DNA from 2 places in the Paenarthrobacter sp. FR1 genome. Region 2 is predicted to be linked to the other one. Evidence: predicted binding sites of a transcription regulator. Region 2 holds the regulator's gene; the other holds the start of a gene.
What was found. The regulator HspR, encoded in region 2, represses chaperone genes until heat shock. The targets are predictions, from matches to a motif close to AAGTTGAGTCNNNNNGACTCAACTT.
Positions count from the first base shown of each region.

Region 1: a site for HspR is predicted at 1,950-1,974, ahead of clpB (ATP-dependent chaperone ClpB). Genes of this name have one in related genera too.

Region 1 is NZ_JBPFSF010000010.1:52,139-67,364, forward strand. It holds gene ACR30Z_RS17890 (ABC transporter permease) at 1-170, shown strand, start outside; gene ACR30Z_RS17895 (sulfate/molybdate ABC transporter ATP-binding protein) at 167-1,240, shown strand; gene ACR30Z_RS17900 (pyridoxamine 5'-phosphate oxidase family protein) at 1,244-1,861, opposite strand; gene clpB (ATP-dependent chaperone ClpB) at 2,012-4,669, shown strand; gene ACR30Z_RS17910 (septum formation family protein) at 4,677-5,456, opposite strand; gene ACR30Z_RS17915 (DUF3073 domain-containing protein) at 5,760-5,984, shown strand; gene ACR30Z_RS17920 (VOC family protein) at 6,169-6,951, shown strand; partial or broken gene ACR30Z_RS17925 (VOC family protein) at 6,948-7,717, shown strand; gene purM (phosphoribosylformylglycinamidine cyclo-ligase) at 7,798-8,946, opposite strand; gene purF (amidophosphoribosyltransferase) at 8,943-10,574, opposite strand; gene ACR30Z_RS17940 (hypothetical protein) at 10,710-11,042, opposite strand; gene uraH (hydroxyisourate hydrolase) at 11,137-11,478, opposite strand; gene uraD (2-oxo-4-hydroxy-4-carboxy-5-ureidoimidazoline decarboxylase) at 11,475-11,984, opposite strand; gene ACR30Z_RS17955 (phosphatase PAP2 family protein) at 12,140-12,970, opposite strand; gene ACR30Z_RS17960 (winged helix-turn-helix transcriptional regulator) at 13,053-13,517, opposite strand; gene ACR30Z_RS17965 (MFS transporter) at 13,578-14,825, shown strand; gene ACR30Z_RS17970 (pyridoxal-phosphate-dependent aminotransferase family protein) at 14,852-15,226, shown strand, end outside.
Region 2 is NZ_JBPFSF010000008.1:29,697-44,922, forward strand. It holds gene eda (bifunctional 4-hydroxy-2-oxoglutarate aldolase/2-dehydro-3-deoxy-phosphogluconate aldolase) at 1-140, shown strand, start outside; gene ACR30Z_RS15605 (SDR family oxidoreductase) at 187-1,026, shown strand; gene ACR30Z_RS15610 (galactitol-1-phosphate 5-dehydrogenase) at 1,033-2,100, shown strand; gene ACR30Z_RS15615 (zinc-dependent dehydrogenase) at 2,097-3,146, shown strand; gene glpK (glycerol kinase GlpK) at 3,191-4,690, shown strand; gene ACR30Z_RS15625 (shikimate dehydrogenase family protein) at 4,726-5,685, shown strand; gene ACR30Z_RS15630 (glucose-6-phosphate isomerase) at 5,682-6,308, shown strand; gene ACR30Z_RS15635 (phosphoglycerate dehydrogenase) at 6,314-7,270, shown strand; gene ACR30Z_RS15640 (MurR/RpiR family transcriptional regulator) at 7,286-8,200, shown strand; gene ACR30Z_RS15645 (HAD family hydrolase) at 8,208-8,918, opposite strand; gene ACR30Z_RS15650 (heat shock protein transcriptional repressor HspR) at 8,915-9,343, opposite strand; gene ACR30Z_RS15655 (DnaJ C-terminal domain-containing protein) at 9,354-10,340, opposite strand; gene ACR30Z_RS15660 (nucleotide exchange factor GrpE) at 10,428-11,087, opposite strand; gene dnaK (molecular chaperone DnaK) at 11,090-12,955, opposite strand; gene ACR30Z_RS15670 (DUF817 domain-containing protein) at 13,272-14,162, opposite strand; gene ACR30Z_RS15675 (oxygenase MpaB family protein) at 14,155-14,943, opposite strand; gene ACR30Z_RS15680 (TetR/AcrR family transcriptional regulator) at 14,961-15,226, opposite strand, start outside.

The DNA.
Region 1 (15,226 bases), on a different contig from region 2:
CGGGCAGCCTGGAGGGAGTTACTCGGACCCTTCCGCTGGAGATCTACCTGCAGCGTGAGAGTGATGCTGACGCCGCCGTCGCACTGTCCCTGGTACTGGTGGCGGTCGCCGTGGCCGTGGTGGGGCTCAGTTATGGTCGCCGACGCAACAGTGCGGAGGTCCAGGCATGAGCTTCGAGCTGCGGGCCAGCCTCCGTGCCCGGAACTTCGACGTGTCGCTCAGCCTCGCTGACGGTGAGACCGTGGCCATTCTCGGTCCCAACGGCGCGGGCAAGTCCACGCTGCTGGGTGTGATCGCCGGGCTGCTCCGGCCGGATTCCGGCACGGCGAAAATCGGAGGGAGACCGCTGTTCAACCTCGACGGCGGGACTCGCCTGTGGAGCGCGCCGCACCTGCGTGGCACGGCTTTGCTGGCCCAGGAGGCGCTGCTGTTTCCGCACCTGAATGCCCTGGACAACGTGGCGTTTGGTCCGCGCAGTGCCGGTGTTTCGAAAGCGGCCGCGCGGGAGTCGGCAGGTCATTGGCTGGCCGAAGTTGACGCACTGCCCCTGGCGCACCGCAAGCCATCCCAGCTCTCCGGCGGGCAGGCTCAGCGCGTTGCCGTGGCTCGTGCCCTGGCGGCCCAACCGGAATTGCTGCTCCTCGATGAACCTATGGCAGCCCTCGACATCCATGCAGCACCGTTGCTCCGCCGTGTCCTCAAACGGGTGCTCAAGGACCGGAAGGCCATCATCGTCACGCACGATGTCTTGGATGCCTACATGCTCGCGGACCGCGTGATCGTGGTGGAGCAGGGCCGGATTGCCGAGGCCGGACCCACCCGTCAGGTCCTGGAGCGCCCCCGGAGCCAGTTCGCCGCCGGACTGGCGGGGCTCAACCTCGTCACGGGGGTCATCTCGGGCGAGGGAATAACGACGCCGGATGGCCGGGTTTTCGCCGGCCAGCACGATCCTGAGTGGTCACCTGTGTCCGGCCAGGCGGGCGTGGCCGCGTTCCCGCCGTCGGCTGTTTCCGTCTTCCTGGGCGATGTGCACGGAAGCCCGCGGAATTCCTTCGCGGCGACCGTTACGGACCTTGAACCGCACGGCGACCAGATCCGGGTGCGTGCCAGCACGGGTTCATCGGCACCGGCCCTCTCCGCCGACATCACGCCCGCGGCATCGGCCGATCTTGGCCTTGTTCCCGGGATGGACGTGCGGTTCGTGGTCAAGGCAGCGCTGGTGTCGGTCTACCCGGCCTGACGCCTACTCGCGGTACATCCGCTCGGCGTACGACCGTCCGTAGTAGTCCTCGAGGTCTGCCAGCGGGGTTTCGGGCTGCGTGTAGGCCTGGGCGAGCTTTGCGATGCTGGGCAGGTCGCCGGGGTTCCACGTCTCGGGCTGCCACAGCCCACTGCGCATGAAGGCCTTGCCGCAGTGCGTGAACACTTCCTCCACGGAAACCACCACAGCTGCGCGCGGACGGTGCCCCTTGACCACCATGAGTTCGAAGAAGTCGGCATCGCGGACAATACGTGCCGTGCCGTTGATCCTCAGTGTGTCCGTGCGTCCGGGGACCACCGAGAGGATGCCGACATTCGGGTTCTCCAGGATGTTGCGGAAGCCGAACGCGAGTTTGTTGCCGGGCCGTTCGGGGATGGCGATGGTGTGGTCGTCAAGGACTTGGATGAAGCCGGCCGGGTCCCCCTTGGGCGAGGCGTCCACGTGACCCTGCGCGTCCGTCGTCGAGATCACGCAAAAGGGGCTCGCTGCCAGCCATTGCCGGTCGAAATCACTGAGCGAGTTCCGCACCTTTCGGCGCACGCGGTCCAGGGGAAGGCCGATCAGTTCTTCAAGTTCGTCCACGGTGGAGATTGAGTCCATGGCCCCAGCCTAAGCTGCGTTGCTACCCGGCAGCTCTGGACACTGGTTTCGCCGTGGGCAAACATGGAACACAGTGGGCCAAAAATCAAAGTTGAGCGTAGTAGACTCAACTTTGAAAGTATTGGTTCAACTCCAGAAAGGGAGCACTCTTTGGACGTCAAATTCACCACCAAAAGCCAGGAGGCCCTTTCTGCGGCCGCCATGAACGCCTCAACTGCCGGCAACCCGCAGCTTGAGCCAGCCCACCTGCTCAAAGCCCTCATGGACCAGCGCGAAGGCGTGGCCGTGGCACTCCTGCGAGCTACGGGGGCCGATCCGGATGCCGTCAGCGTGCAGGCCAGCTCTGCCATCAAGGCGCTTCCGTCGTCGTCGGGCAGTTCGGTCCAGCAGGCGCAGCTGTCCCGCCAGTCCATGCAGGCCATCCAGGCTGCCCAGAACGAGGCCGACAAACTTGGCGACTCCTTCGTCTCCACCGAGCACCTGCTGCTGGGCCTCTCTGCCGGAAGTGACGCCGTCGGAAAGTTAATGCGCGACGCCGGTGCCTCCCACGAAGCGCTGCTCGCCGCCCTGCCTGGTGTCCGAGGCGACAGGAACGTCAACTCGCCAGACCCGGAAAACACCTTCCAAGCACTGGAGAAGTTTGGCACCGACCTCACCGCGGTGGCCCGCTCGGGCAAGCTGGACCCCGTCATCGGGCGTGACAGCGAGATCCGCCGCGTCGTCCAGGTCCTGAGCCGCCGCACCAAGAACAACCCCGTGCTGATCGGCGAGCCCGGCGTCGGCAAGACGGCCGTCGTCGAAGGCCTCGCCCAGCGCATGGTGGCCGGCGACGTCCCGGAAAGTTTGCGCGGCAAAACGCTGATCGCGCTCGATCTTGCGTCCATGGTGGCCGGCGCCAAGTACCGTGGCGAGTTCGAGGAACGCCTGAAGGCAGTCCTTGAAGAGATCAAGAACTCCAATGGACAGATCGTCACGTTCATCGATGAAATCCACACGGTAGTGGGTGCCGGTGCCACCGGCGACAGTGCCATGGATGCGGGCAACATGCTCAAGCCCATGCTGGCTCGTGGCGAGCTGCGCCTCATCGGTGCCACCACGTTGGACGAGTACCGCGAAAACATTGAGAAGGACCCTGCGTTGGAGCGCCGCTTCCAGCAGGTGTACGTTGGCGAGCCCAGCGTCGAAGACACCATCGGCATTCTCCGAGGCCTCAAGGAACGCTACGAGGCGCACCACAAGGTAGCCATCGCCGACTCTGCCTTGGTGGCGGCGGCAACGCTCTCCAACCGCTACATCTCGGGCCGCCAGCTGCCGGATAAGGCCATCGACCTCGTGGACGAGGCCGCGTCACGGCTCCGGATGGAAATCGATTCCGCCCCTGAAGAGATCGACCAGCTCCGCCGCGCCGTCGACCGCTTGACCATGGAGGAACTTGCCCTCCAGGGCGAGACCGATCCTGCGTCGGTGGAACGGCTGGCTGCGCTCCGCGCGGACAAGGCCGACAAGAACGAAGAACTCAGCGCACTGAACGCGCGCTGGGAAGCTGAGAAAGCAGGCCTCAACCGTGTGGGTGAGCTGAAAGCCAAGATCGATGAACTCCGCTCGGCAGCGGACAAGTCCCAGCGTGAAGGCGACCTTGAGTCGGCGTCGCGGATTCTTTACGGTGAACTGCCCGCCCTGGAGCGGGAGCTGAGCGCCGCTGCTGAGGAAGAGTCCGCCCGGAGCGAGTCGAAGCCTGAACTGATGGTCGCGGAAGACGTGACCGCTGACGACATCGCCGAGGTCATTTCAGCGTGGACGGGCATCCCTGCCGGCCGCATGCTTCAAGGCGAGTCGCAGAAGCTGCTGCATATGGAAGAGGAACTCGGCAAGCGCCTGATCGGCCAGAGCAAGGCCGTGCAGGCTGTCTCCGACGCCGTTCGCCGTGCCCGTGCAGGCATCAGCGATCCCAACCGGCCCACGGGTTCGTTCCTGTTCCTTGGTCCTACCGGCGTGGGCAAGACCGAGCTGGCCAAGGCCCTGGCCGACTTCCTCTTTGACGACGAACGCGCCATGATCCGGATCGACATGTCCGAATACAGCGAGAAGCACGCCGTCGCCCGCCTGGTGGGTGCCCCTCCGGGATACGTCGGCTACGAGGAAGGCGGTCAGTTGACGGAAGCTGTCCGTCGCCGTCCGTACTCGGTGGTGCTGCTCGATGAAGTGGAGAAGGCCCACCCCGAGGTCTTCGACATCCTCCTGCAGGTTCTGGACGACGGTCGTCTCACCGATGGCCAGGGCCGCACCGTGGACTTCCGCAACACCATCCTGGTGCTGACATCCAACTCCGGAAGCCAGTTCCTGGTGGACCCGTCGCTGGATGCCAGGGCCAAGCGCGAGGCTGTGATGGCCGTGGTCCAGGCATCGTTCAAGCCTGAGTTCCTGAATCGCCTGGACGAGATCGTGCTTTTCGATCCGCTGTCCGTCGAGGAACTTGCCCGGATTGTGGAGCTGCATGTCGCCGAGCTGAGCAACCGGCTCCGTGATCGCCGCCTGAGCCTGGAGGTCACCGACGGTGCGCGCGCCTGGTTGGCGATGTCCGGCTTCGATCCCGCCTACGGCGCCCGGCCACTGCGCCGGCTCGTCCAGCGCGAGATCGGTGACCGCCTGGCCAAGGAAATCCTGGCCGGCGAGATCAGCGACGGCGATACTGTGCTGGTGGACACCGCAGCTGACGTGGACGAACTCACCCTTGAGGGGTTGGAAGCGCTCACAGGTCCCGACGGCGGTGCTGCTGCAGGTACAGGTCTCACGGTTCGCAGGAAGTAGCTGAGAGCTACTTTTCGAGGACGTCCTCGGTGATGGTGTTGCCGGAATCCACAACGACGAAGCAATCAACGCGGCGGTCGCCACGGTCCCAACTGGTGGTGCTGGGGTAGACGTTCTGCTGAAGCAGTACGTACTTGTCGGCTGCCGCGTTGAGCTTCACGTTGCGGCACACTTCACGTCCCTTGTCGCGCAACGCATTGGTGCCCGGGAACGATTCGTCCGCTCCGTACAGGTGGATGGCGCCAAGCTGGGCCGAGTGCTCGGTGTCGCAGGCAACGGCCCTTGCCTTGGAAGCATTGGGATCGAAGTCGGCGAAGCAGTCGCCCACCTGGAAGTCCTTGGAATTCGCGTCACGTGGGAGGGGGCCGGGGGTTGCCGTCGCGCTGGGTGTGCTGACAACTGCTTCCGGGCGGGTGCCCAGCAGGTTGAGCAGGACCCAAATGACTACGCCGATGAGGACGAGGACGCCCACCACGATCCCGCCGATCACCAGCCGCTGCCGCTTGACCGGATCTCCCTGCGGCTCTGGTCGCCATTCCTGGCCGGTCTGCTGCCCCGGGTACGGTTGCTGGCCAGGATAAGGTAGCTGGCTCGCGTAGGGTTGCTGACCCGCGAAAGCCGGCTGCGCCGGATCTGCAGTTGTATCTTCCGGCGCCTGATCACCGGTGGGCGGGGCAGCGGGGTCCGGTTGCTCTCCGGGATTCGGGACGAAGTCGGGGTCGATCTCCGGGGCGGGATCAGGTTGGAGGCCCGACGGCGGAGGTGGCGTCTTGGGTGCAGGAGGCACCCCATCCTCGTCTTGATTGCGAGGTGAACCATCACGCGGTGGAGTGTTGTCCTGGCTCATAATCCGGGGTGTGCCTTCCTGCTCTGATGCCGCATTGAGGCAGACTCTACCCAATTTTCGGCCCTCTTGGCGGTGTTCGGTGCCGGTTTTGCTTGCAGTTGGCCCCGGCGCGGCGCTGCGGTGGCGCGCAGGCACCTCCGAAAGCATGTAATCTAGACATACGACAAATTGACCAAACATTCCGGGGCCTCACCGATAGCCAAGGTGACCACCTCCGGTCCAAGTACAAAAGGGGGTCACGCCATGGGGCGCGGCCGTCAAAAGGCAAAAGCTACCAAGCAGGCTCGGGACATTAAGTACTACTCCCCGAACACTGACTATTCGGCACTTGAGCGGGAGCTCACGGGTCCGTCCAGTCGTGTCAAGAGCCACTTCCCCGAAGATCCCCCGGAGCCGGACTATTCGGCCTACGAGGACAAGTACGCGGAAGACGATGACGACGAGGTAGACACCCGCCGTATCGGATAGCTGTCGCAACCAACAGGTGCCGCTGGCACTGAGTTGCGGACCGCCGTCGTACATCAAGGTCATCGCGCATCTTCGGGTGCCGTATATCTTTTGAAAAGGGCCCTCAGGGCACGCCATTTATTGGCGTACCCTGAGGGCCCTTTTTTGCGTAGGCTTGAGGTCGAGTGCATTGAAAGGGAGTGCCATGCCGGCGGTCGAAAGCTACAAGCAGGGGACACCGTGTTGGGTGGACCTGTCCTCCACCGACATTGAGGTCTCCAAGAAGTTCTACAGCGACCTGTTCGATTGGGAGCTGGACGCCATGGACGCCGGCAACGGCATGACCTACTACATGGCCAAGCTCCAGGGCCGCTACGTCGCAGGCATGATGCAGCAGTTGCCGGATGCGCCTGCGGGAATGCCGTCTTACTGGGCCAACTACATCGCCGTGGACTCCGCCGACGAAGCCGCTAAGCGCGTTGAAGCAGCAGGCGGGACCTTGGTTGTTCCTCCGGACGCCGTCCCCAACGGCAGCGGGCGTATGTTCTTCGCCACAGATCCCACCGGGGCCCAGATCGGTTTCTGGGAGGCGGGCAACCACCCCGGATCGGGCTTGGTGAACGAGCCGGGGACCATGATTTGGAATGAACTGCAGACCCACGACGTCCCCAAGGCCGTCGCGTTCTACGAGGCCGTGACAGGCTGCTCCAGCGAGACCGGGCCCGCCGGTGAACTGCAGGAGTACACGAGCCTCCTGGTGGACGGAAAGCGCATAGCGGGAGCACTCAAGCTGCCCATTGAGGGCTTGTCGCCGTTTTGGATGACGTACTTCAGCGCGGTGGAGATCGACGCCACCGTAGAGCAAGCCGTGGAGCTGGGCAGCCACGTCATCGCGCCGGCTTTTGATGTCCCCGGAGTGGGCCGCATGGCTGTCCTGATGGATCCTGCGGGAGCAGCCTTCAGCATCATGACGGGACTCGCAGCGTGACGGCGCGGAAGCACTACGCCAGCGGGGAGCCGTGCTGGGCGGATCTGCAGACAAGGGACGTTCCCGCTGCCAAGGATTTCTACGGAAAGGTGTTCGGCTGGACCTTCAAGGACCTGCCGACGCCGGATGGCCGCAGTTACTCGCAAGCCTTCGTGAAGGATCAGCTGGTGGCAGTGATCGCTCCGCAGAACCCCAGGCAAGAAGCCGCCGGAACCCACGGCCAGTGGAACATCTACATCGCTGCCACTGATACGGAAGAAATCGCGGCGGACGCCGTTCATGCCGGGGGGAAGCTCCAGTTCGGGCCCGAAGCTGTGGCCGACACGGGTGTCCTGGCGTTCATCGAAGCTGCAGGCGGGGGAACCACCGGCATTTGGCAGGCCGGAACCCACGTGGGAAGCCACCTGTTCAACGAGCCCGGTGCGTTGGCGTGGGCCGAGCTGTTGACACCCGAGCCGCAGGCCGCCGTCGCGTTCTTCCAGCAGCTTTTCGGGCATGAGGTCACCGAATATCCCCAGGACGACGGCGGCAGCTACAGCACGCTGATGATCAACGGCGACGAGGTGGCCGGGATTGTTCCTGCCGAGGAGGGCGATGACGCTGCCTGGCAGATCTACTTCGGGGTTTCGGACCTGCGGAAGGCTGCTGAGGCAGCCGTTGCCGCCGGGGGAGAGCTCCTGGTGGAGCCGGAGGACAAGCCCGAGACAGGCTCCCTCGCCACCATCCAGGATCCCAAGGCGGCGTGCTGAGCCTGATCCAGGTCTAGGAAGGGCAACCAACAAGAAAGAGCGGCCGGGCAGTTGAGTTCAACTGCCCGGCCGCTCTCTTGATGAGGCGATAAACCGCCTAGGCGTAGGCGTTCACCAGACGTACGGCGCCGCCGTCGACGCCCTTGGCACCCTGGACGTAATCCGGGCCGGTCTTGTCGATCGAGTCACTGTCAGCCGAAACGGTACCCATGACCCAGGACGGCAGGCCGCGGTCGTTCAGGCGGGCCACTGCGGCGTCGGCTGCTTCGGCGGAAACAATGGCAACCATGCCCACGCCGAGGTTCAGCGTGCGCTCGAGGTCGGCCAGCGGAACGTTGCCGAGCTCGGAGACCAGCTTGAAGATGGCGGGGAGTTCCCACGTGTTGCGGTCAACCGTGGCCACGAGGCCCTGCGGGAGGACACGTGCCAGGTTGGCGGCCAGGCCACCACCGGTGACGTGGCTGAAACCGTGAACGGCGTTGGCCGAGTGCACCGGGAAGGTGCGGGCGAGGTCCAGGCAGTCAGCTGCATAGACGCGCGTCGGCTCCAGGAGCTCTTCGCCCAGCGTGCGGCCGAGTTCGGAAACCTGGCGGTCCAGTGCCCAGCCGGCGTGGTTGATGACGCGGCGGACCAGGGAGTAGCCGTTGGAGTGCAGGCCGGAGGACGCCATGCCGATGACGACATCGCCTTCGCGGACCCGGTCCGGGCCGAGCAGGGCATCGGCCTCGACGATGCCGGTGGCGGCACCTGCGACGTCGTATTCGTGTTCACCCAGCAGGCCCGGGTGCTCAGCGGTTTCGCCGCCCACCAAGGCGGTGCCGGCAACAGAGCAAGCAGCTGCGATACCGCGAACGATGTCCGCGATGCGCTCCGGGACAACCTTGCCGCAGGCGATGTAGTCGGTCATGTAGAGCGGTTCGGCACCCACCACTACGATGTCGTCCACCACCATGCCTACGAGGTCGAAACCGATGGTGTCGTGGATGTCCATGGCCTGCGCAATGGCAACCTTGGTACCCACGCCGTCAGTGGACGTGGCCAGCAGCGGCTTCTTGTAGGTGAGGAGCTTGGAGACGTCGTACAGGCCAGCAAAACCGCCGACGCCGCCAATCACCGAAGAGTTGTGGGTCGCCTTGATGGCGCCTTTCATGAGTTCGACTGCGCGGTCTCCCGCTTCGACGTCGACACCCGCGGAGGCGTAGGTGATACCGGAGTTGTTCTCAGCGGCAGGGGTTGCGGAGGTCATACAGACTCTTTCTTGTCGGCGTCGGTCAAACGATCAGCGTCGGTCAGCAGGTTCTCGAATTCGGCGTCGGGTCCCGGATCGCAGCCCGTGGCGCCGGGCTTCTCGGCCGGATCCTCGGAGTCGTCCACGGAGGTGTCCTCATTCGCGGCGGGCAGTCCACCCAGGTCGGTGCGCTCCAGCAGGTTCTTGCCGAGCTTGTCCGCGTGCGGAAGCTCGATCGGGTACTTGCCGGTGAAGCACGCCGTGCAGAGGCGTTCGCGCGGCTGTTGGGTGGCGCCGATCATGCCGTCTTCCGAGATGTAGGCCAGCGAGTCAGCGCCGATGGCCTGCGAGATCTCTTCGATGGTGGCGCCGTTGGCGATGAGCTCGGCGCGGGACGCGAAGTCGATGCCGTAGAAGCATGGCCACTGGACCGGAGGAGAGGAGATCTTGACGTGCACCGCCGCTGCGCCGGCCTCGCGGAGCATCCGGACGATGGCGCGCTGCGTGTTGCCGCGGACGATCGAGTCGTCCACCACAACGATGCGCTTGCCACGGATCACGGATTCCAGAGCGTTGAGCTTGAGCCGGATACCCAGTTGGCGCAGGGTCTGCGAGGGCTGGATGAAGGTGCGGCCCACGTAGGCGTTCTTGACGAAGCCGTGCGCGAAAGGAATCCCCGACTGTTCGGCGTAGCCAACAGCGGCAGGGGTGCCGGACTCGGGAACCGGGATGACGAGGTCAGCCTCGTGCGTGTTTTCGCGGGCCAACTGGCGGCCCATCTCAACACGGGCCTCGTACACCGAACGGCCGGCAATGGCAGCATCCGGGCGGGCGAGGTAGACGTACTCGAAGACACAGCCGGCAGGGGTTGCCTCGGCGAAGCGCTGCGAACGAACGCCGTCTTCGTCGATGGCGATGAATTCGCCGGGCTCGATCTCGCGAATGAAGCTTGCGCCAACGGTGGCCAGACCGGCCTGCTCGGAGGCTACCACCCAGCCGCGTTCCAGGCGACCCAGACACAACGGGCGGATGCCGTAGGTATCGCGGGCTGCGTAGAGGGTTCCTTCATCCATGAAGACGAAGCAGAAGCCACCCTTGATCTTGGGCAGCAGCTCCAGCGCGGTCTGCTCCAGGGTCTTGCCCTCTTCGCCCTCAAGGAGGGCGGTCACCAGTGCGGTGTCCGAGGTGTTGCCCTGCTTCATTTCACCGGTCAGCTGGCCGTCGTTGCGCTCGAGGATCATTTCCCGGAGTTCAGCGGTGTTGGTCAGGTTGCCGTTGTGGGCCAGGGCAACCGTGCCGGTTGCCGTAGCACCCAGGGTTGGCTGTGCGTTGGCCCAGTGGCTTGCACCGGTGGTGGAGTACCGGCAGTGGCCTACGGCCAGGTGTCCGGTCAGGGTGTTCAGGGTCGTCTCATCGAAGACCTGGGACACAAGGCCCATGTCCTTATAGACATTGATGCGCTTGCCGTCACTGGTAGCAATACCAGCCGATTCTTGTCCGCGGTGCTGCAGCGCATACAGCCCGTAATAGGTGAGTTTTGCTACTTCTTCACCGGGAGCCCAAACCCCGAAGACGCCACAAGCGTCCTGGGGGCCTTTTTCGCCGGGGAGAAGATCATGAGAAAGTTTTCCGTCGCCACGTGCCACTGGTCGATTGTCTCATGTTGTGGCCGTGGTAAGTTCCCTCGCAGCCTATGTGACCCCGTGAACTGGCGTGTTCCCGCGAAAATGCGGTGTGTCTCACATCGGCTCCCCTCCGAAGAGGCGCGTTGGGCGCCCGACTTAGCGGACGTCGTCGTGCTCTGGTCCTTCGTCCGGAACCGAATCCGGGACGGCTTCCACAACGGCGCGCTCGGAGCGTTTGACGCTGACGCGGTCCAGGATGAGGGCGAGGATCGAGAAGAGGATGACGCCGCCGCCCGCGCAGACGATCAGGAAGAACCCGAACACGGTGCCGGCGTCGAAGGCGGGGTCGGCCTGGCGGCCATAGGCGATGATGGCGGCCACGATTGCACCAACCACGGCCCCCAAAATCATGAAGGGAACGAACTTGGGTGCCCGGCGAACCGTGATCTCGCGACGGGCGGAATTGGGGGTGGTGTCCTCTGAAGCCATGCCTTCAAGCGTACCGTTCCCCACCCAAGTGACAGATAATGCCAATGTTCGGCAGGAACATTGGCATTATCTGGCAACTCGGCGGCGGGGTCGGTTAGCTGCCGCGGTACGTCGAGAAAGCGAACGGGCTCAGCAGGAGCGGCACGTGGTAGTGCTCGCCGGCGTCGGAAACCGTGAAGTTCAGGTCCACCTCCGGGAAGAACGTCTCCGTGCCGAGGCCCTCGTAGTAGGCGCCCGTGGCGAAGTTCAAACGGTATGCGCCGCCGGGGATCCGCTCCGGGCCAAGGGTCTTGATCCGGCCGTCGGCGTCGGTTTCGCCCTTCGCCACCAGGGTCCAGTCGTCACCTTCGCGGACGTAGAGTACGACGGCGACACCCGCCGCCGGGCGGCCGGAACCGGTGTCCAGGATGTGGGTAGTTACCTGTGAAACGGTCATGCGTTGACTCCTTCGCTGATCAGTCCGGAGATGCGCAGCAGTGCGATCTCGCGGAGCTGGCCGGCCACAATTGTGTCTTCTTCTTCGGGGGTGTGGGTGAGGCGTTCCTGGAGGGCGCTGAGCATTTCCTGTGCGCTGCGACCTGCCGCGCGGATCAGGAAGACCCTGCCGAACTTGTCCTCATAGGCCCGGTTTCCCTCGGCCAGCGCCGCTGTTGTCTGGTTGTCGCCCGGGTCAACGCCGGCCTGCTCCGAGCGCGACATCGCGGCTTCGGTGGTCTGGGCCTTGGGACGCTCGCCAATCCTGGGATGGTGGGCCATGGCTGACTCCACCTCATCGGCGGTGAAGGGCTCGGCGGCACGCTGGGCTTGCCCCAGCAGTTCGTCGACGCTGGCGTAGGGGCGCGCGTCCACGATGGCCTCGACCCAGCGGCTGATATCCAGGCAAGGGGTCAGGGTCCTGATGGCCTCGTCCCGGTCAACACTGTTGAATACTGCAAGCTCCATGCTTGTGTCATCCTCGTGCAAAATGCTGGCATCCATGGTGTGGGCTATGCGGAACTCTTGCTGGTGCAAGAGGAAGTCTTTACTTCAAGCTTCCGCATCATGGAACTGTTATTTCAGCATACGTAATTTAGTTAAGCTGACGGATCCGCTTGATGTCAAGAGACTACCGCCCCCTGGCGTCTTGTCCGCACGGTCAGGTAGAGGCGGTGGGCGGTGATGACGAGGGCCAGCCACGCGATGCCGATAGCCCAGGCTGCCAGCACATCCGTGAGCCAATGATGGCCGAGGTATACCCGGCTCAAGCCCATGGTGAGCGCGAAGGCTGCCGCCACCACCACCGTGATCACCCGTGCCCGCATGGTCTTGAGCCGCAGGATGATCAGGTATGCCACGATGCCTGCGATCACGATCGAGTTCAGGGAGTGTCCGCTGGGGAACGAAGCGGAATGCTCGTAGGGCGGGATCGCATCGGCCATGTCAGGGCGGGTCCGTCCGAAGATCGGCTTGCCCAGGATGGTGATCACCAGGGAACCCAGTCCGGCGGCGAGCATCAGGATGACGGGTGTCCATGAACGGCGCCGCGTGGCCAGGAAGATCATGATGCCCACGGCGATGATGGGCATGCCCACTGTGCCGCCGATGTTTGTGTACGCCGTGACGGCAACATCCAAGGCGGGGGAACGGACCGTCTTGGCTGCTGCGAGGACGGGATCGTCCAGGCCGGCGACACCGTCGGCTTCGGTCACCGACTCGTAGACCTCGCCAAACACCAAGGCCAGGCAGAGGGCAACGCCGAGTCCCGCGACGAGTGTGATGACCAGTGCAGCGTAGGGGCCGAGTAATCCGGTGACCCACTCGGCGCTCCGGGCCATGGTCCGGCCGGCAGGGGATTTCCAGCGCGTCAGGTCCTGCCCGGCGACGAACCGATCCTGGCTGACCTCGCCCCGTACGCCGGTTTCCACCGACTCTTTTCCTTCAGTCGTCACTCTCGTCCCCTTACCGTGGCGGCCTCAGTATGGTGAGTAACCTTAGCAGTTTGGGCTTGGGGCTTCCTGGTGCTGCGTCCGGTCACGGTTCGGGGTGGTGGCTCACCCTGATGAGCAGCGTCTCCTGCGGTCCAAGCTCGTTGCCGTCTTGGTCAAGGGGGCGCAGTTGTGGGACCGGGTCACCCGTGGCGGGTTCGACCAGGATGGAGTGCCGTTCGTCGGTGCCGAACGCGTTGCGCTCTCCCCATTGCCGGAGGCTGAGGATCAGTGTGAACAGGTCAAGCCCGGCACGTGTGAGTTGGTACTCGCTGCGGGTGCCGCGGTCATTGGGCGTCCGGGTCAGCACGCCCCTGTCCACCAGAAGCCGGAGGCGGTCCGAGAGGATGTTCTTCGCCACCCCCAGGGACTTCTCAAACTCCGAAAAGCGACGTTTGCCGTCCAGTGAATCCCGAATAATCAGCAGAATCCATTTGTCCCCCACCAGATCAGCGGCCCTCGCGACGGGGCACTCGGGATCCGTCCAGTCCATGTCGGTTGGTTGCAACATGAAACCATTCTGCCATAGGCTCAAATGGTTGCATATTGAAACTAAACTAGGAGGCGCCCTGTGACCGGCGGTATTCAGACGACATCCAAGCAGGGACTGAGCCGCCGCCTCCTGCTGTTGCTCGCGGTCGTGGCTGGCTTCATGGTGTCCAACCTTTACTACGGGCAACCCCTGCTGGAACGCATCGGGGCGGATGTGGGAATCCCTGTGGCGGGCGTGGGATGCGTGGTGGCGTCGGCCCAGGCCGGGTATCTCCTCGGGCTGGTCTTCCTGGTGCCGCTGGGAGACCTGGTGGACCGGCGCGCACTCATCGCCCTTCAGGTGGGAGCCACTGCAGCAGGAGCATGCGTCGTGGCGTTCGCATCCTCGCAGGCAGCACTGCTCATCGGCTTCATGCTCCTGGGGCTGGCATCGTCTGTCGTGCAGACCATCGTGGCGTTCACCGCCGCCTCAAGCACCCCAGCGCAAAGGGGCGGAAGTATCGGCACCGTCACTGCCGGCGTCGTGAGTGGCATTATCCTGGCGCGGACAGTGGCAGGAGGCATGACGGACCTGTGGGGCTGGCGGTCGGTCTATGTCCTCGCGGCTGTGGCCGGGGCGGTCCTGGCCATCGCAGCTTTCGGCGCGCTCCCGCCGGACCCCCGTGTCCGAGGCGAGGTTGGCTACCGGCGTGCTGTTGGGTCCGTGGTGCTCCTGACGCGCAGCAACCCTGTGTTCCGGACCCGGGCGCTCATCACCATGCTCCTTTTCGCGTCCTTTGGAGTGCTGTGGAGTGGTATGTCCCTGCTGTTGGGCAGCCCTGCGTGGAATCTCCCGCCAAGCCTTGTTGGGCTCTTCGGGCTGGCCGGGCTCGTGGGAATACTGGCGGCTTCCAGGGCAGGTGCCGCGGCGGACCGGGGATGGGGGCAACGCGTCACAGGAGTGAGCCTCTTTGCTCTCCTTGGCTCGTGGGTGGCGTTGTCACTGGGAAGTTGGTCGCTGCTGTGGTTCATCGCCGGCATCATCGTGCTGGACGCCGCCGTCCAGGCCGTCCATGTCAGCAGCCAGACCATGATCGTGTCCGGCGCCGAGGAATCCGCCAGCAGCATCATTGGCAGTTACATGGTGTTCTACTCCGTGGGCAGCGCAGTGGGGGCCGCGACCGTCGCCCCCGTCTACGACGGGTGGGGCTGGACTGGAGCCGGCGTGCTCGGGGCCTTTTTCGCGTTGGGCGCGCTGGCAATCTGGGGTGTGGACCGGCTCCGGCGCCCCGAAAGGCCCGCAGGGGCGGGTTTGGTTCGCTCCGCCCAGCACGCTGGGGCAGAATGACCTCAACCAGCTGAAGGAGTTCGCACATGCCAGACATTCTGACGTCCAGGTTCCTGTTCGGTCCCGGCCCGAGCAATTGCTACCCCGAAGCCATGGCGGCTCTGGCCTATCCCGTGCTCGGGCATCTCGATCCTGTGTTCATCGAACGGCTCGACCATGCGTGCGAAGGCCTCCGGGCCGTCTGGGGGACAGCCAACGCGCGGACGCTCCCGTTGAGTGCCACGGGTTCCGGTGGGATGGAAGCGGCGTTTGTGAACACCGTGTCCGACGGCGACGTGGCAGTCATCGCCGTCAACGGACTTTTCGGGGCACGCATGTGTGAGGTGGCCCGGCGCTGCGGAGCCACCGTGGTGCGGGTGGATCACGAATGGGGTCAGCCCGTGGATGCTGACCGAGTACTC
Region 2 (15,226 bases):
TTCAGGTGCCAACCGTGGCAGCCTGCGGCGGATCGTGGATCGCCACCAAGGCGGACATCGCCGGCCAGCGCTGGGATGAGATCCGCAACAAAGCCAGCCAGGCGGTAAGCCTCGCATCCCCCTCTGTGGCGTCCGTTTGACGGCCACCGAACCCATCAAAACCACCTAATACAAGGAGAACCACAAATGAGTGAAACATACGTCCCGGAGAACGGCGTGGCCCTGACCGGCAAGGTCGCCATCATCAGCGGCGCAGCCTCCGGCATCGGCGAGGCCGTGGCACGCATCTTCGCAGCCAACGAAAGCAAGGTCCTGCTGGTGGACATCGACGAGGAGCGCCTGGACAAGGTCACAGCCAGCATCCGCGGCTACGGCCGGGGAGAAGTGCACTCCATCCTGGCCGACGTCACCGATGAGCAGTCCGTCATCGACCTGTTCGCCTGGGCCAAGAGCAACTGGGGCAGCGTGGACCTCCTGGTCAACAGCGCAGGACGCGACTCCCTCGCCCCGCCGGTGGTCGACGTCACCCTGGACGAGTGGAACAAGACCATGACGCCCAACCTGACAGCAGTCTTCCTGATGTGCCGCGAAGCTTTCCGCATCATGGAGAAGCAGGAAAACGGTGGCCGCATCATCAACATGGGCTCCTCCTCCGCACGTGTCGCCTCCGGCCCCGGCCACAGCCCTTACCGCGCTTCAAAGCACGGCCTCATGGGCTTCAGCAAGAACATCCTGCTCGAAGGCAAGGACAAGAAGATCGGCGTGACGGTCATCAACCCGTCGCACGTCAAGACCCCCATGACCGAAATCATCGACAAAGGCCTTTACGACGGCGACGTCCCCGCCTACATCGACGGGTGGCTGGACAAGAAGGAAATCGAAGAAGGCATCCACGCGAGCTGCATCGAGGTGGACAACGTCGCTGAAATCACCCTGTACGTGGCCACCCGCACCCCGGATGTCACCATCCCGCAGATCGCCCTCTACCCCACCCACAAGGCACACCGCTACGGCATGGAGGTCTAAGCCGTCATGAAGGCTGCCATTCTCAATGGACTCAATGACCTGGAATACGGGGACATTCCGGATCCCGAACCGGTAGGCGAGAATCCGGTCCTGGTGAGGGTCGGCGCCGTCGGGGTCTGCGGTTCTGACGTGCTCCGCTTCGGACACGGCAAGGCGTACCACTATCCGCTGGTCCTCGGCCACGAGTTCTCGGCGATCGTGGAAGAAGCTCCCGCCGGTTCCGGGCTCAAGCCCGGGGACCGCGCCGCGGTGTTCCCGCTGCTGCACCAGCACGGGGATCCAATGTCCGAAATCGGCGAGCACGCGCTGGGAACCGGTTACGACTACTTTGGCTCCCGCCGGCACGGCGCCATGTCCGAGCGGATGTGGGTACCGGAAAAGAGCATCTTCCGGGTTCCCAACCACACCCCGCTTACTCACGCCGCCATGGTGGAGCCTGCGGGTGTCGCCCTGCACGCCATGCTCAAGCTGGACATCCCTACCCACGCCACCGCCTTGGTGATCGGGGCAGGGCCCATCGGGGCATTGGCCGCCCAATGGCTGCGCATCCTCGGGTGTTCGCGGGTCCTGGTGGCAGACATCGATGACCAAAAGCTGGAGATCATGTCCGGGCTGGGCTTCGAAACCCTCGATGCCAAGACCGGAGATACCGCCCAGCTCGCCCGGGCCGCCACGGACGGATGGGGACCACAGATCACAGTGGAAGCCACCGGCAACTCCAAGGCGCTGGTGCAAGCCATCGACGCAGCTTCGGTCCAAGGCCAGGTGGTCCTGCTGGGCGACCTCAGCGGCGACCTCCAGCTGGCCAAGGCCGAGGTGTCCTCGCTGCTCCGCCGGGAACTGCGCTTGTACGGAACCTGGAACGCCAAGGTGACGCCCAAGGGCCACAGTGAATGGGACATGGTTATTGCGCATCTGGGCAAAGACCTGAAAGTGGAGGAACTCATCAGCCACGTTCGCCCGCTGGAGGACGCTCCCGGGGTTTTCCGCCAGCTCACGGACCGCTCCATTTGGTACAACAAGGTGCTGTTCGCCGTTGCAGAGGAAGCCCGGGCGGAGGTGCGTGCCCAGTGAAAGCGGCAAGGCTCCACTCGGCCGGAACCATCACGGTGGACGAGGTTGAACGCCCGGTTGGAGGGCCCGGTGACATCGTCATCAAGGTCCGCGCGGCGTCCATTTGCGGCACGGATCGCCGGATCGCCGCCAACGGCCACTTCAAGCTCCCGGAAGGAACACCGCGGGTGCTCGGCCACGAGTTCGCCGGCGACATCGTTTCCGCCGGGGCTGAAGTCGCCGGCTACGCAGTGGGCGACAGGGTCAGCGTCACTCCCAACGTCGGCTGCGGGCGGTGCCAAAGCTGCCTGGTGGGCCTGAACAACATGTGCCCTTCCTACGAGGCGTTCGGCATCACCATGGACGGCGGATTCCAGGAATACGTGCTCATCCCCCGCTTCGCCATCGAACGGGGCAACGTGTTCCACCTGCCGGACACCGTGGACTACGCCGAGGCCGCCTTGGTGGAGCCCCTGTCCTGCTGCTACAACGCGATCAGCAAACTGGCCATCGGGCCGGAGTCCACTGTCCTTGTCATGGGCGCCGGACCCATTGGCGCCTGCCATGTGATGCTGTCCAAGTTGTATGGTGCCGCCAAAGTCATCGTGTCCAACAACCGGCAGGCACGGCTCGACTTCGCCGGTTCGGTGGGAGCCGATGTCCTGGTGAACCTCGGCGAGCGCGAGTTGGCTGCCGTGGTTGGCGAGGAGACTTCCGGCAAGGGCGTGGACGTGGCGCTGACCTGCGTTTCCAAGCCGGAGGTTCAGGCGGAGGCAGTGGATCTGCTGGCGATGCATGGGCGGGTGAACTTCTTCGCCGGCCTGGGCAAGGCCCAACGGGTTCCGGTGGACACTAACAGGGTCCATTACCAGGGCCTCACGTTGACGGGGACTACCGGGTCCAGCAACTCCGACTACGCTGCGTCTTTGCGGCTGGTTGGACAGGGCCGGTTGAACCTCTCGCCACTGGTCACCGAGACCTTCACACTTGATGACATCGACAAGGCCATGGACTACGCAGGATCGGGCGCCGGCATGAAAGCCATGATCCTTTTCGACTCGAAGTGAAGCGCAGCCCGCCCGGGCACAGCGCACGCAGAAACGGACATCTGATGACGAAGAAGTACATCATGGCACTCGATTCCGGCACCACTGGAATCAGATCAATCCTCTACAGCCAGGATCTTGAGATCGTAGGTGAAGCCAGCCAGGAGTTCACCCAGATCTACCCCAAGCCGGGTTGGGTGGAACACGACCCCATCGAGATCTGGAATACCCAGCTCGCTGTGGCCCGGCGCGCTACGGAGGCCGCGGGAATCGATCCCCGGGACATCAGCGCTATCGGTGTCACCAACCAGCGTGAAACCACCGTCATCTGGGACCGGGGCACAGGCAAGCCCATCATGAACGCCATCGTCTGGCAGGACCGTCGGACCGCAGGCCGGTGCGACGAGCTGAAGGAGAAGGGCTTCGAGGAGCATGTTCGCTCCACTACGGGTTTGGTGGTGGATGCCTACTTCTCTGGTACCAAGATCGCCTGGATCCTGGACAACGTTCCTGGGGCTCGTGCCCGTGCGGAGGCCGGCGAACTGGCCTTCGGCACGGTGGACAGCTGGCTGATCTGGAACCTCACCGGTGGCAAGGCCCATGTCACGGATTACTCCAACGCGGCCCGGACCATGCTCTTCAACATCAACACCCTGGACTGGGACGACAAACTGCTGGACGAATTGGGGGTACCGCGGATATTGCTTCCACAGGTCCGGCCCAGCAGCGAAGTCTACGGACACACCTGCGATGGGATCTTCGCCGGTGCCCGGATTCCCGTGGCGTCCGCGGTTGGTGACCAGCAGGCTGCGTTGTTCGGCCAGGCTTGCTTTGACCGGAGCATGGTCAAGGCAACGTACGGGACGGGCGCCAGCCTGGTCATGCACACCGGCGATACTCCGGTGAGCTCGGCCAACGGGATGCTGACCACCATCGCGTGGGGCCTGGATGGGAAGGTGGAGTACGCCCTCGAAGGACTCATTTTCGTTGCTGCCGCCTCCATCCAGTGGCTCCGCGATGAACTCCGCGTCATCTACGACTCCGCGGACAGCGAGTACGCAGCAATGCACGTTGAGGACTCCGGAGGGGTCTACGTGGTACCGGCCTTCACCGGGCTGGCCGCGCCGTATTGGGATCCGTACGCGCGCGGAGCAATCCTGGGCCTCACCCGGGGATCGAGCCGCAACCACATTATCCGGGCCACCCTCGAGTCCATCGCCTTCCAGATCAAGGACGTCATCAACTGCATGGAGACCGATGCGGGCATTCCCGTCTCGGAGATCCGGGTTGATGGCGGGGCGGTCCGGAACAACTTCCTCATGCAGTTCCAAGCCGACATGCTCAACGTCCGGGTCCTCCGGCCCCGGCAGGTGGAGTCAACTGCCAGGGGTGCCGCCCTTCTTGCAGGACTGGCCTGCGGGATGTGGAGCACCAAAGAACAGCTGCGTGAAACTTTCGCCCTGGACCGGGAATTCGTTCCGGACATGGCTGAAGAGAAGCGGCAGAAGTTGTACTCCGGCTGGCAACGCGCTGTTGCCCGTGCCTCCGATTGGGAAGAGCACTAGTCCATCCACTTTCAACACCTTAGGAGAGCACCACTATGTTGCTGCCCGCCACTGAACCCACCATGTACTTCATTGGTGTCACCACTAACCAGTCGTCCATCATGCGCGTCTTCCCGGCATGGGCCGAGGAACTGGGACTCGCCGCAGTCCTGAAGGGAATCGATCTTTCGCCCGGGGCACCGGACGCCGAATACCAGGAAGTTGTCCGGTTCCTGAAGTCCGATCCGCTGTCCCTTGGCTCCTTGGTCACCACCCACAAGCTGGACATCGTCAGCGCAGCCCGCGAGGACTTTGACGGTTTCGGGGAAGACGCCCAAGTGCTGCACGAAATCAGCAGCATCAGCAAAAAGGACGGACAGCTGTGGGGAAACGCCATGGACGCCGTGACCAGCGGCCTGTCGTTGGAAGCGATCGTCCCTGACGACTACTGGCTGGATTCTGCCGCGGAACTGGTCCTGCTGGGTGCCGGAGGTTCTTCGCTTGCCCTGACGTACTACCTGCACAAACGCGCTTCGGCCGGACTCCCCGTCCCCGCGAAGATTACGGTGACCAACCGCCGGATCAGTCGGCTGGAGGAAATGCAGGCCATGCATAGGGGCCTTGGCAGCACCCTCCCCCTTACTTACGTCCAGGTGGCTGACGTGGCGGAAAACGATTCTGTGGTGGCTGCGGCCGCGCCGGGGTCCGTCATCATCAACGCCACAGGACTGGGGAAGGACCGGCCAGGCTCGCCCCTCACGGACAACGTGGTGTTCCCGGCCAACGCCATCGCCTGGGACTTCAACTACCGCGGCGACTTGGTCTTCCTGGACCAGGCACGCGCCCAGCAGACCGGGCTCAACGTCCGCGTCGAAGACGGCTGGGTCTACTTCCTCCACGGCTGGACCCGCGTGATCGCCGACGTCTTCGGCATCGACATTCCTACCCGCGGACCGGCCTTCGACCGCCTGTCCGATATCGCATTGAACGTTTCCAAGAAGGAGATCTCCAAATGAGCACCACCCCCACCGAAACCAACCCCGCTGAAACTACGACGCCAGCAGAAACCACTGTCCAGGCCGTCCTCACCGACTTCGACGTCACCACGGGGTTGTCCGCCACCAAGGCACCGCTTCAGCGCCGGCTCTCGGCCATGGCCGACATGTACGTCGACCAGGCTGCCGCGGCCGCCCAGGTGGCCGACGACGACGTCATTGTCTACGAATTCTTCGATATGGGCGTCCCGTCCACGCCTGGAGATGTGGCCTACGGGACCAGCATCACCTACCCGGGCAAAGTGGGCGACGAGTACTACATGACCAAGGGCCACTTCCACGAGGTCCTGGACACGGCCGAAATCTACTACTGCCTCAGCGGCCGCGGCTACATGCTCATGGAAAACCCGGAAGGTGATTGGCAGGCTGCCGAATTTACCCCGGGACAGGCCGTGTACGTTCCCCGTCGCTACGCCCACCGCAGCATCAACATCTCCGACACCGAACCCTTGGTGACCTTCTTCGCCTTCCCCGGCCATGCCGGCCACGATTACGGCACCATCGAGACCAAGGGCTTCCGCAAGCTCTGCGTCGAGCGCGACGGCAGGCCGGAGTTCATCGACAACCCGCGCTGGCAGGCCTGACAGCGATGTCACCGAAGACAACGCACGACGGCGGCACCCGCCGGATTGCGGTGACCCCCCGTTCCATTTCGGACGGGGGTCACCCCGCCTTGCGCCGACTGGAAAAGGCGGGATACGACGTCGTGTATCCCGCCCCGGGTGCGGTGCCCAACGAACAGCAGCTCCGCAGCGCCCTTCCCGGCTGCGTGGGCTACATCGCCGGGACGGAACACCTCAGCGGCTCGTTCCTATCCGAGTTCCCTGAGCTGAAGGCAATCTCCCGCAACGGCGTTGGGATCGATTCGATCGACGTCGACGCCGCCAAACGGCAAGGCATCAGCGTCCTCACCGCTCCCGGCGCGAACTCCCAGGGCGTTGCCGAACTCGCCATAGCCCTCATGCTCTCCGCGGTGCGTGGCATCCCGTGGCACGACCACCAGCTCAAGGCAGGCCAGTGGGCACGGCGTCCGGGCCGGGAAATTTCCGGCCTCACGCTGGGGCTCGTGGGCTGCGGGCAGATCGGACGCCGGGTTGCCACCATGGCATTGGGACTGGGCATGAAGGTCCTCGCCTTCGATGCGTACCCGCTCGAATCATTCCGTCCGTCCGATGATTTCTCCTGGGAAACACTGGAGGAAGTACTGGGATCCAGCAACATCATCTCCCTGCACATGCCTCCCGCCGAGGAGCCGGTCATCCGCCCCGCAACCATTGGATTGCTGCAGCCGGGCACCGGAATCGTCAACACGGCAAGGTCCTCCCTGGTGGACGACGCGTCGGTGTTGGCAGCGCTGGACTCCGGGCAGGTGGCATTCCTAGCCACGGATGTCTTCGCCACCGAACCGCCGGGGCCCACAGCGTTGGTGCTGCATCCCAACGTCGTCGCGACACCGCATATCGGTGGATACACTGGGGAAAGCGTTGACCGAGCCACCTGGGCGGCCGTGGACAACCTGCTTCAGGCCCTGGCCACTCAGCAATAGACCGGAGACTGCCACATGACGGAGACCTTTACCGACGGCGGACTGCTGCACCGAATTTCGGCGCGGTTGCCCTACCTCCCGCCGTCGCTCCGTCTTGTGGCAGAGGCCGTGCTGAAATCTCCGGAGCAGGCACAGGCCATGACCATCACCGAACTGGCTCTGGCCGCTGGAGTGGGTGAGTCAACGGTGTCCCGCTTTGTGCGCGAACTCGGCGTGGACGGCTACAAGTCGCTGCTGCTGGGACTGGCCGAAGCTACGTTCATCTCCAAGGCGGCCACACAGGAGCAAACGGCGGCCTCGGATGTCGTGTACGAGGGCGTCAACCGAGGAGACACTCCTGCGGACATCGTGGGCAAGGTAGAGCGCAGCAGCATTCAGTCTCTGCGGCGTACGGGCCAGCGCCAGGACGTGGAAACCATCCAGAGCGCAGTAGACATGATCGACGCCGCCAACACGCTGGTTTTCTGCTGCATGGGATCCTCCAGCATCGCCGCCGAAGAAGCGGTGATGCGCTTCACCCGCGCCGGGAAGAAATGCATGCTGTACCGGGACACCACCATCCAGGTCATGTTGGCTACCATCCTTGCCCCGGGCGACCTCCTCATTGGCATCAGCGACTCCGGCCAAAGCACGCCCATCATCGAGGCACTTCACCTGGCACAGCAACGCGGCGCAGCAACCCTGGCCATCACCGGAACGGAAGGATCACCGCTGCTTGAGCACGCGGACATCGCCCTGTTCACGGCCACGGTTCCCAGCGGCGGCGAACTCTACGGTGAGTCCGTGACCAGCAAATGGGGCCAGCTCCTTGTCATCGACATCCTGTACGCCGCCTTCGCCACGCGTCACTACGACGCCACCGTCAAGACGCTCAAGGACACCTACCAGAGCAGTATCCGGCAGTCGCGCCGGAGCACACCGGACTCTTAGCCCTTCTTTACTTCCAAGCCGTTACCCATGCCAGCAACTCAACGGATTCCAGCGAATCGCAGAGGGCATGGGCCAGCGGCCGTTGGCTTGCCGTTTGGGGCACTGCAACGACTTTCATTCCGGCCGCAACGGCCGCTGAGGCACCGGCCTCGGAATCTTCGAAGACCAGACAATTTTCGGGACGGGAGCCAACGGCGGCAGCGGCAGCCAGATAGATATCCGGCGCCGGCTTGGGACGAGGCACATCGTCCGAGGACACCGTGGCGGCGAACCCGCTGTCGAAACCACCCCGGCCCAAAGCCACATCCAGGATGCGTCGCGCAGAGTTGCTCGCAACAGCGAGGGGAACCTTTGCCCCAAGGATTGTCACGAGCTCGCGGGCGCCGGGCATCGGCCGACCGGATTCACTAACCAGGCGTTCATTCACATCGAGTAGTCGTGTGATGGCCGCGTCGGGGTCCGTCCCGGAGCGTTCGGCCATCAACGGGCCAATGCGGCTGGCAGGTAAGCCCACCAGTTGGTGTTGGAGGTCTGCATCGAAATGCACGCCGAGGTCCTCACACACAATGCGCTGCGTCTGCACCCAGAGAGATTCCGTGTCCATCAACAGCCCATCGCAGTCGAAAACGACTGCTTGCGGACGCCACGAACCGAATACATCCATCAAGGCGGACGGAACGCCTGCGGACTTCTCCAGCCGGGTTGGCGCAGGGATCATCGGCCTTCCCCCGCCCGCGGACGCCACACCACAACAGCCTGCGATCGTGCCCGGGGCCGTTGCCCGCGGGACAGGCTGACGACGTCGCCCGCGGCTCCCGCAGCAAAGATGCGGGCGTCCACTGGCGTACGGCGGCGTGTGAGCTCCTCCGTCAGTTCAGCCACGCGGTACTGCAGCGCGGCGACCTGGTTTTCAAGGTCGAGGATGCGCTTGATGCCCTCCAGCGAGACGCCGGACTGCGAGAGGCGCTGGACCTCCCGCAGCTTGTTGACGTCGTTCTGGGAGTAGCGGCGGGACTTGCCGGGCGCACGGCTGGGCGAGACGATGCCCAGGCGGTCGTACTGGCGCAACGTCTGCGGATGCATGTCGGCAAGCTCCGCAGCAACGGAGATGACAAAGATCGGCTGGTTGACGTCGATGCCCATGGCCGCCTCCTTACAACCGGGCCTTCGCGGCCAGATCGTGACGCGGGTTGGCGTCGGTGGTGGCAGCAGCGAAGGCCTTGACGGCTTCTTCCGCTTCCTTGTTGAGGTTCTGAGGAACCGCGACGTCGATTGTCACCAGCAAGTCTCCGGTCGCCTTGGACGTCTTCACGCCTCGGCCCTTGACCCGGAGGGTGCGACCCGAAGGTGTTCCGGCCGGGACGCGAACCTTGACGGTGTCGCCGTCGAGGGTTGGTACTTCGATCGTCGCGCCAAGCGCCGCTTCCGCGAAGGTGACTGGCACGTGGATGCGGATGTTGTCGCCGTCGCGGTGGAAGAAGTCGTGCGGCTTCACGCTCACCGTGATGATGAGGTCGCCATTGCCGGCCGGCCCAACGTTACCCTTGCCGCGCTGACGGACTTTTTGCCCGTCCTTGATGCCTGCTGGGATCTTGACGTCGATCACGTTGCCGTTGCTTTCACGCAGGCTCACCGTGGTGCCCTTGATGGAGCCGGCGAAGGAGATGGACGTCGTCGCATTGCGGTCTGAGCCCTTCTGCGGTGCCCGCTGGAACCCGGTCTGGCCGGCACCTCCGAAGCCGCCACCAAACAGGTCAGCGAACTCGGGCGGAATGCCACCTCCGCCGCCCGCAGGTTGACGAGCGCCCGGCCCGCCACCGAACAGGCCGCCGAACAGGTCCTCGAACCCGCCGTTGGCTCCAGCACCGCCGCGTCCAGCACCGGCACCCGGAGCAAACCGGGCGCCGCCCATGGCACGGATGGCGTCATACTGCTGCCGGTCCTCAGGACTCGACAACACCGAGTAAGCCTCGGAAATGTCCTTGAACTTCTTCTCCGCAGCAGCATCCCCGGAATTCGTATCCGGGTGGTACTGCCGGGCTAGCTTGCGGTAAGCCTTCTTGATATCCGCGTCGGACGCGTCCTTGGCGATACCAAGGATCGCGTAAAAATCCTTTTCAACCCAGTCCTGGCTGGCCAAGAGCGTTTCCTTTCGATTGGGAACGAGATGGCAGTTCATCCCAATGTTTCAATGAAACACTGTCACGAACTGCCATCTCGAAGGGTACTAAGCCGGGACAGCCACGATCACCTGGGCTGCACGCAGGACCCGCTCACCTGAGCGGTATCCGGAGCGCAGCACCTGGCTGACCGTGTCAACCTCGATGTCTTCGCCGGGCTGCTGGATGAGTGCTTCGTGGATGGTGGGGTCGAATTCGACACCCGTGTCCGCGATGCGCTCCAGTCCGTACGTCTTCAGCGCGTTTTCCAGCTTGGTGGCGATGGCGGCGAAGGGGCCGTCTTCGAGGTCACCGTGCTGGCGTGCGGCGTCGACGTCGTCCAGCACCGGGAGCAGCGAGTTCAGGACGCCGATGACGGCCATCTCTCCTGCTACGGCGCGGTCGCGTTCGACGCGCTTGCGGTAGTTGACGTACTCAGCCTGAAGGCGGAGGAGGTCGTTGCGGAGCTCCGCTGCCTGGGCTTCAGCCGCGGCACCGGAGGCAACCGACTCCTCAGCCGGCACCTCTACCCCGTTGAGGATTTCCTCAGCCTGGGAGAGGGCGTCGCCGTCCGTGGGAGCGGCATTGCCTTCGGTGGGAGCCGCAGCTTCGCCTTCGGGGTGACGGGCCGCCCCGGTTTCCGGGTCAACCTTGCGGTTGTCACGAATAACCGGCTTGCGCGGCTCGTTGCCTTCTGAGTGCTCTGCTTCGTTGCCGTGGTGAGGCATGACTACTTCTTCGCTTCGTCTTCGTCGATGATTTCGGCGTCAACGATGTCTTCATCGTCGGCAGCCTTGTCACCAGCGGGAGCGCCTTCTGCACCGGCACCCGGAGCGTCAGCTGCAGCGGCCTGCGAGTAGATCGCTTCGCCAAGCTTGGTCTGGGAAGCCTGGAGCTTCTCGAACGCAGTCTTCACAGCGGCGTCGTCGGTGCCTTCCAGCGCGGACTTGAGGGCGTCGACGTCGGCCTTGACCTCGGTCTTGACTTCCTCGGGCAGCTTGTCGTCGTTGTCGGCGATAAGCTTCTCGACGGAGTAGGCGAGCTGCTCTGCGGAGTTACGGGTGTCCGTAGCTTCGCGGCGGGCCTTGTCCTCAGCAGCGTGCTCTTCGGCTTCACGGACCATGCGGTCGATGTCGTCCTTGGAGAGCGCCGTGCCACCGGTGATGGTCATGGACTGTTCCTTGCCGGTGCCCTTGTCCTTGGCGGACACGTGGACAATGCCGTTGGCGTCGATGTCGAAGGTGACCTCAACCTGCGGGACGCCACGGGGTGCCGGAGCGATGCCGGTCAGTTCGAACGTGCCCAGCGGCTTGTTGTCGCGGGTGAATTCACGCTCGCCCTGGAAGACCTGGATGGCCACGGACGGCTGGTTGTCGTCAGCGGTGGTGAAGGTCTCGGAACGCTTGGTGGGGATAGCCGTGTTGCGCTCGATGAGGTGCGTCATGACGCCACCCTTGGTTTCGATGCCGAGGGACAGCGGGGTGACGTCGATGAGGAGAACGTCCTTGCGCTCGCCCTTCAGGACACCGGCCTGGAGTGCGGCACCAACGGCCACAACTTCGTCCGGGTTGACGCCCTTGTTGGGCTCCTTGCCGCCAGCGAGTTCCTTGACGAGCTCGGAGACAGCAGGCATACGGGTGGAGCCACCGACGAGGACGATGTGGTCGATGTCGGAAACCTTGATGCCGGCTTCTGCGATGACGTCCTGGAACGGCTTCTTAGTGCGGTCCAGGAGGTCCTTGGTGAGGTCCTGGAACTTGGCGCGGGTCAGCTGCTCGTCCAAGTGAACCGGGCCGTCGGGGGTGACGGACAGGTACTGGAGGGAGATGTTGGTGCTGGTGGAGGAGGAGAGTTCCTTCTTGGCCTGCTCTGCAGCTTCACGGAGACGCTGGAGGGCGATCTTGTCCTTGGAGAGGTCGATGCCCTTGACCTTGAGCTGGCTCAGGAGCCACTCGACGACGCGGTTGTCCCAGTCGTCGCCACCGAGGCGGTTGTCACCGGCGGTTGCGCGGACCTGGATGGTGGAGAAGTTGTCTTCGTCCTTGCCAACCTCGAGGAGGGAGACGTCGAAGGTTCCGCCACCGAGGTCGAAGACCAGGATGAGTTCGTCTTCCTTGCCCTTGTCCAAGCCGTAAGCCAGTGCAGCCGCGGTGGGCTCGTTGACAATACGGAGGACGTTGAGGCCTGCGATTTCACCGGCTTCCTTGGTGGACTGGCGCTCGGCGTCGTTGAAGTAGGCCGGAACGGTGATCACAGCGTCGGTGACCTCTTCGCCCAAGTAGCTCTCGGCGTCGTTCTTGAGCTTCATGAGGATACGCGCGGAGATTTCCTGCGGCGTGTACTTCTTGTCATCGATGGCGACGTTCCAGTCGGTGCCCATGTGGCGCTTGACGGAAGCGATGGTGCGGTCGATGTTGTTGACGGCCTGGCGCTTGGCGATTTCGCCCACCAGGACTTCGCCGGACTTGGAGAACGCAACGACGGACGGCGTGGTGCGGCCGCCTTCTGCGTTGGCGATGACGGTGGGCTCGCCACCTTCGAGAACAGAGACCACGGAGTTGGTGGTTCCGAGGTCGATACCTACTGCACGTGACATATCTTGTTTTCCTTTCAATGGCCGATGTTGGAGATCGCGCCTGGCAACGGTCCGCTGGGCGGTTTACGTGCTGGGAGCCTGCTCAACAATCGGCTAGTTGAGCGTTCTGCACTCAACTGTACTCAGCCTCAGATTTAAGTCAATCCAAAGTTGAGTCTAGTACGCTCAACTTTCTGAATCACGGCCCGGAAACCCGCAGAATCACGCGGCAAAATGGGGTGGTTTCGCCTACGGTGAACTGGCAGACGAAGCCTCAGGACACGCAAAATGCCCTCCGCCAGTCACCCGGAGTGGCGGCACCCATATCCGGGTGTCACTACTGAATATGCGCGGCGTCAGCCGTTTGGGTGGCGTCAGCGGCGTCGAGCGGTTCCGGCTTGTAGACCCACGCCACCAGGACCACGGAGATGATCATCAGCAGGAACCATGCCAGGAGCTTGTCGATGGAGACCGCCTGCCAGCCCTCCAACTGGTTCGGATACAGCCACGCGCGGGACCACGTACCGATGTTCTCCGCGAACCAAATGAACAGCGCCACCAGCAGGAAAGACACCAGAATCGGCATCTTGAAGCGGCGGCGGAACACCCGGAAGTGCATCACGCACCGCCCGTAAACAAGCACGACGGCGGCAAGCAGCACCCAGCGAAGGTCAAGGATGTAGTGGTGCGAGAAGAAGTTGACGTAGATCCCCGCCGCAACAATGGCCGTGATCCATCGCCGCGGATACCGATCGAAGCGGAGATCGAACAGCCGGAAGACCCGCACCATGTATGAGCCCACGGCCGCGTACATGAACCCACTGAACAGGGGAACCGCGCCGATCCGGAGGAAACCCTCGGCCTCGTAAGCCCACGAGCCAACGTCCGTCTTGAACAGCTCCATCACCGTTCCCACCACATGGAACAGCAGGATCACCCGCAACTCCCGCAGCGTCTCCAGCTTGAAGCTGATCATGAGCACTTGGATGACGATCGCGGCAATGGTCAGGAAGTCGTTCCGAGCCAACGCGGCATTGTCCGGATACCAGAGGCGGGCTGCGATGATCACGGCGAGCAACGCTGCACCGAACACGCAAGCCCACGCCTGCTTCAGCCCGAACACCACGAACTCGGTGAGTCCCGCCCGGGCGCGTCCTCCGGGGGCTCGGTCCAGGTAGCGGTGCGCGAGATCGTCGATGGACTGTTCCACGGACGTGGAGTTACGCATGGTCCGCCTTGGTAGACCCGAGTTGGCCCAGGTAGTAGTCTCGCGGCCAGTGGCGGATCCGTTGGGGCAAGCGAGGATAGACCCTGCCCACCATCCGCATGGTCCGATCGAACCGGCGCGCCTGCCCCGGCCCCCAGTCAAGCCCGAAACCCTCCCGAAGATGGTCCGGCAACAGACCCGCAGTCAGGAACCGTGCCAAGGGCATGGCCAAACGGAGGAGTTGCGGCCCGGCCGCCGGGTAGAGGAGTTCCTGCGCTACCTTCAGTGCTTTGGCGTCCGGCTGGAGTTTGCTGACATGCGCGTCCCAGTACGCCGCGAACGCGCCCCGATCAACTGGCCACATCGTCGCCGGAAGCTGCAGAGCCGTTCCGATCCGCGCGTACTCGCTGTAAATACGGTCGGCAGTCTCGTCGTCGAGCGGTCCGTGAACCTGCTCATAAACAGTCACGGCGGTGTCGTAGAGGGTAGCCACCACCCATAGTTGAGACTCGGCGTCGAACGCGCTGTAGCCCGCGGAGGTGGCATCGGGGCTCCGCCGGACCGGCGCGTGCGCCCTGTTGACCGCGCGGCGAACGGCCTTCAGCTGCTCCTCCGAGCCGTACACCACCGCATACACGTACGTCATGGTGGCGCGAAGCCGGTCCATGGGGCGCTCCGCGAAGTTGCTGTGCTCGGCCACGCCGTGACCCACTTTGGGATCGGCGATCTGCAGGAGGATCGCCCTCCCCGCACCGGCGAGCAGGACGCCCTCAGCACCGATGTCAGCAAGTCCACGAACCATCTGAATACTGTAGCGCCCTAGCCTTGGAGCCCCACGACGCCTTGAAGCACGCCAAGTTGATGTTCGAAAAGTTGGTCGCGGGCTTTAAAAGTGTCTTGACCATATTGCCCAAAGACCTCAAAGCTGACAGCCCCGAACACCGACGTCCACGCCAGCACGCCCCGTGCGAGCGAAGCGTCCGGCGCCGCGAGGTTCATCTCCGAGCGGATGGCGGCCAGGTCTTCGGCCAGGGCGGGAGGAATCACGACGGCGGGACTCACGTGGGCGTCCAGGGCACCTGCGC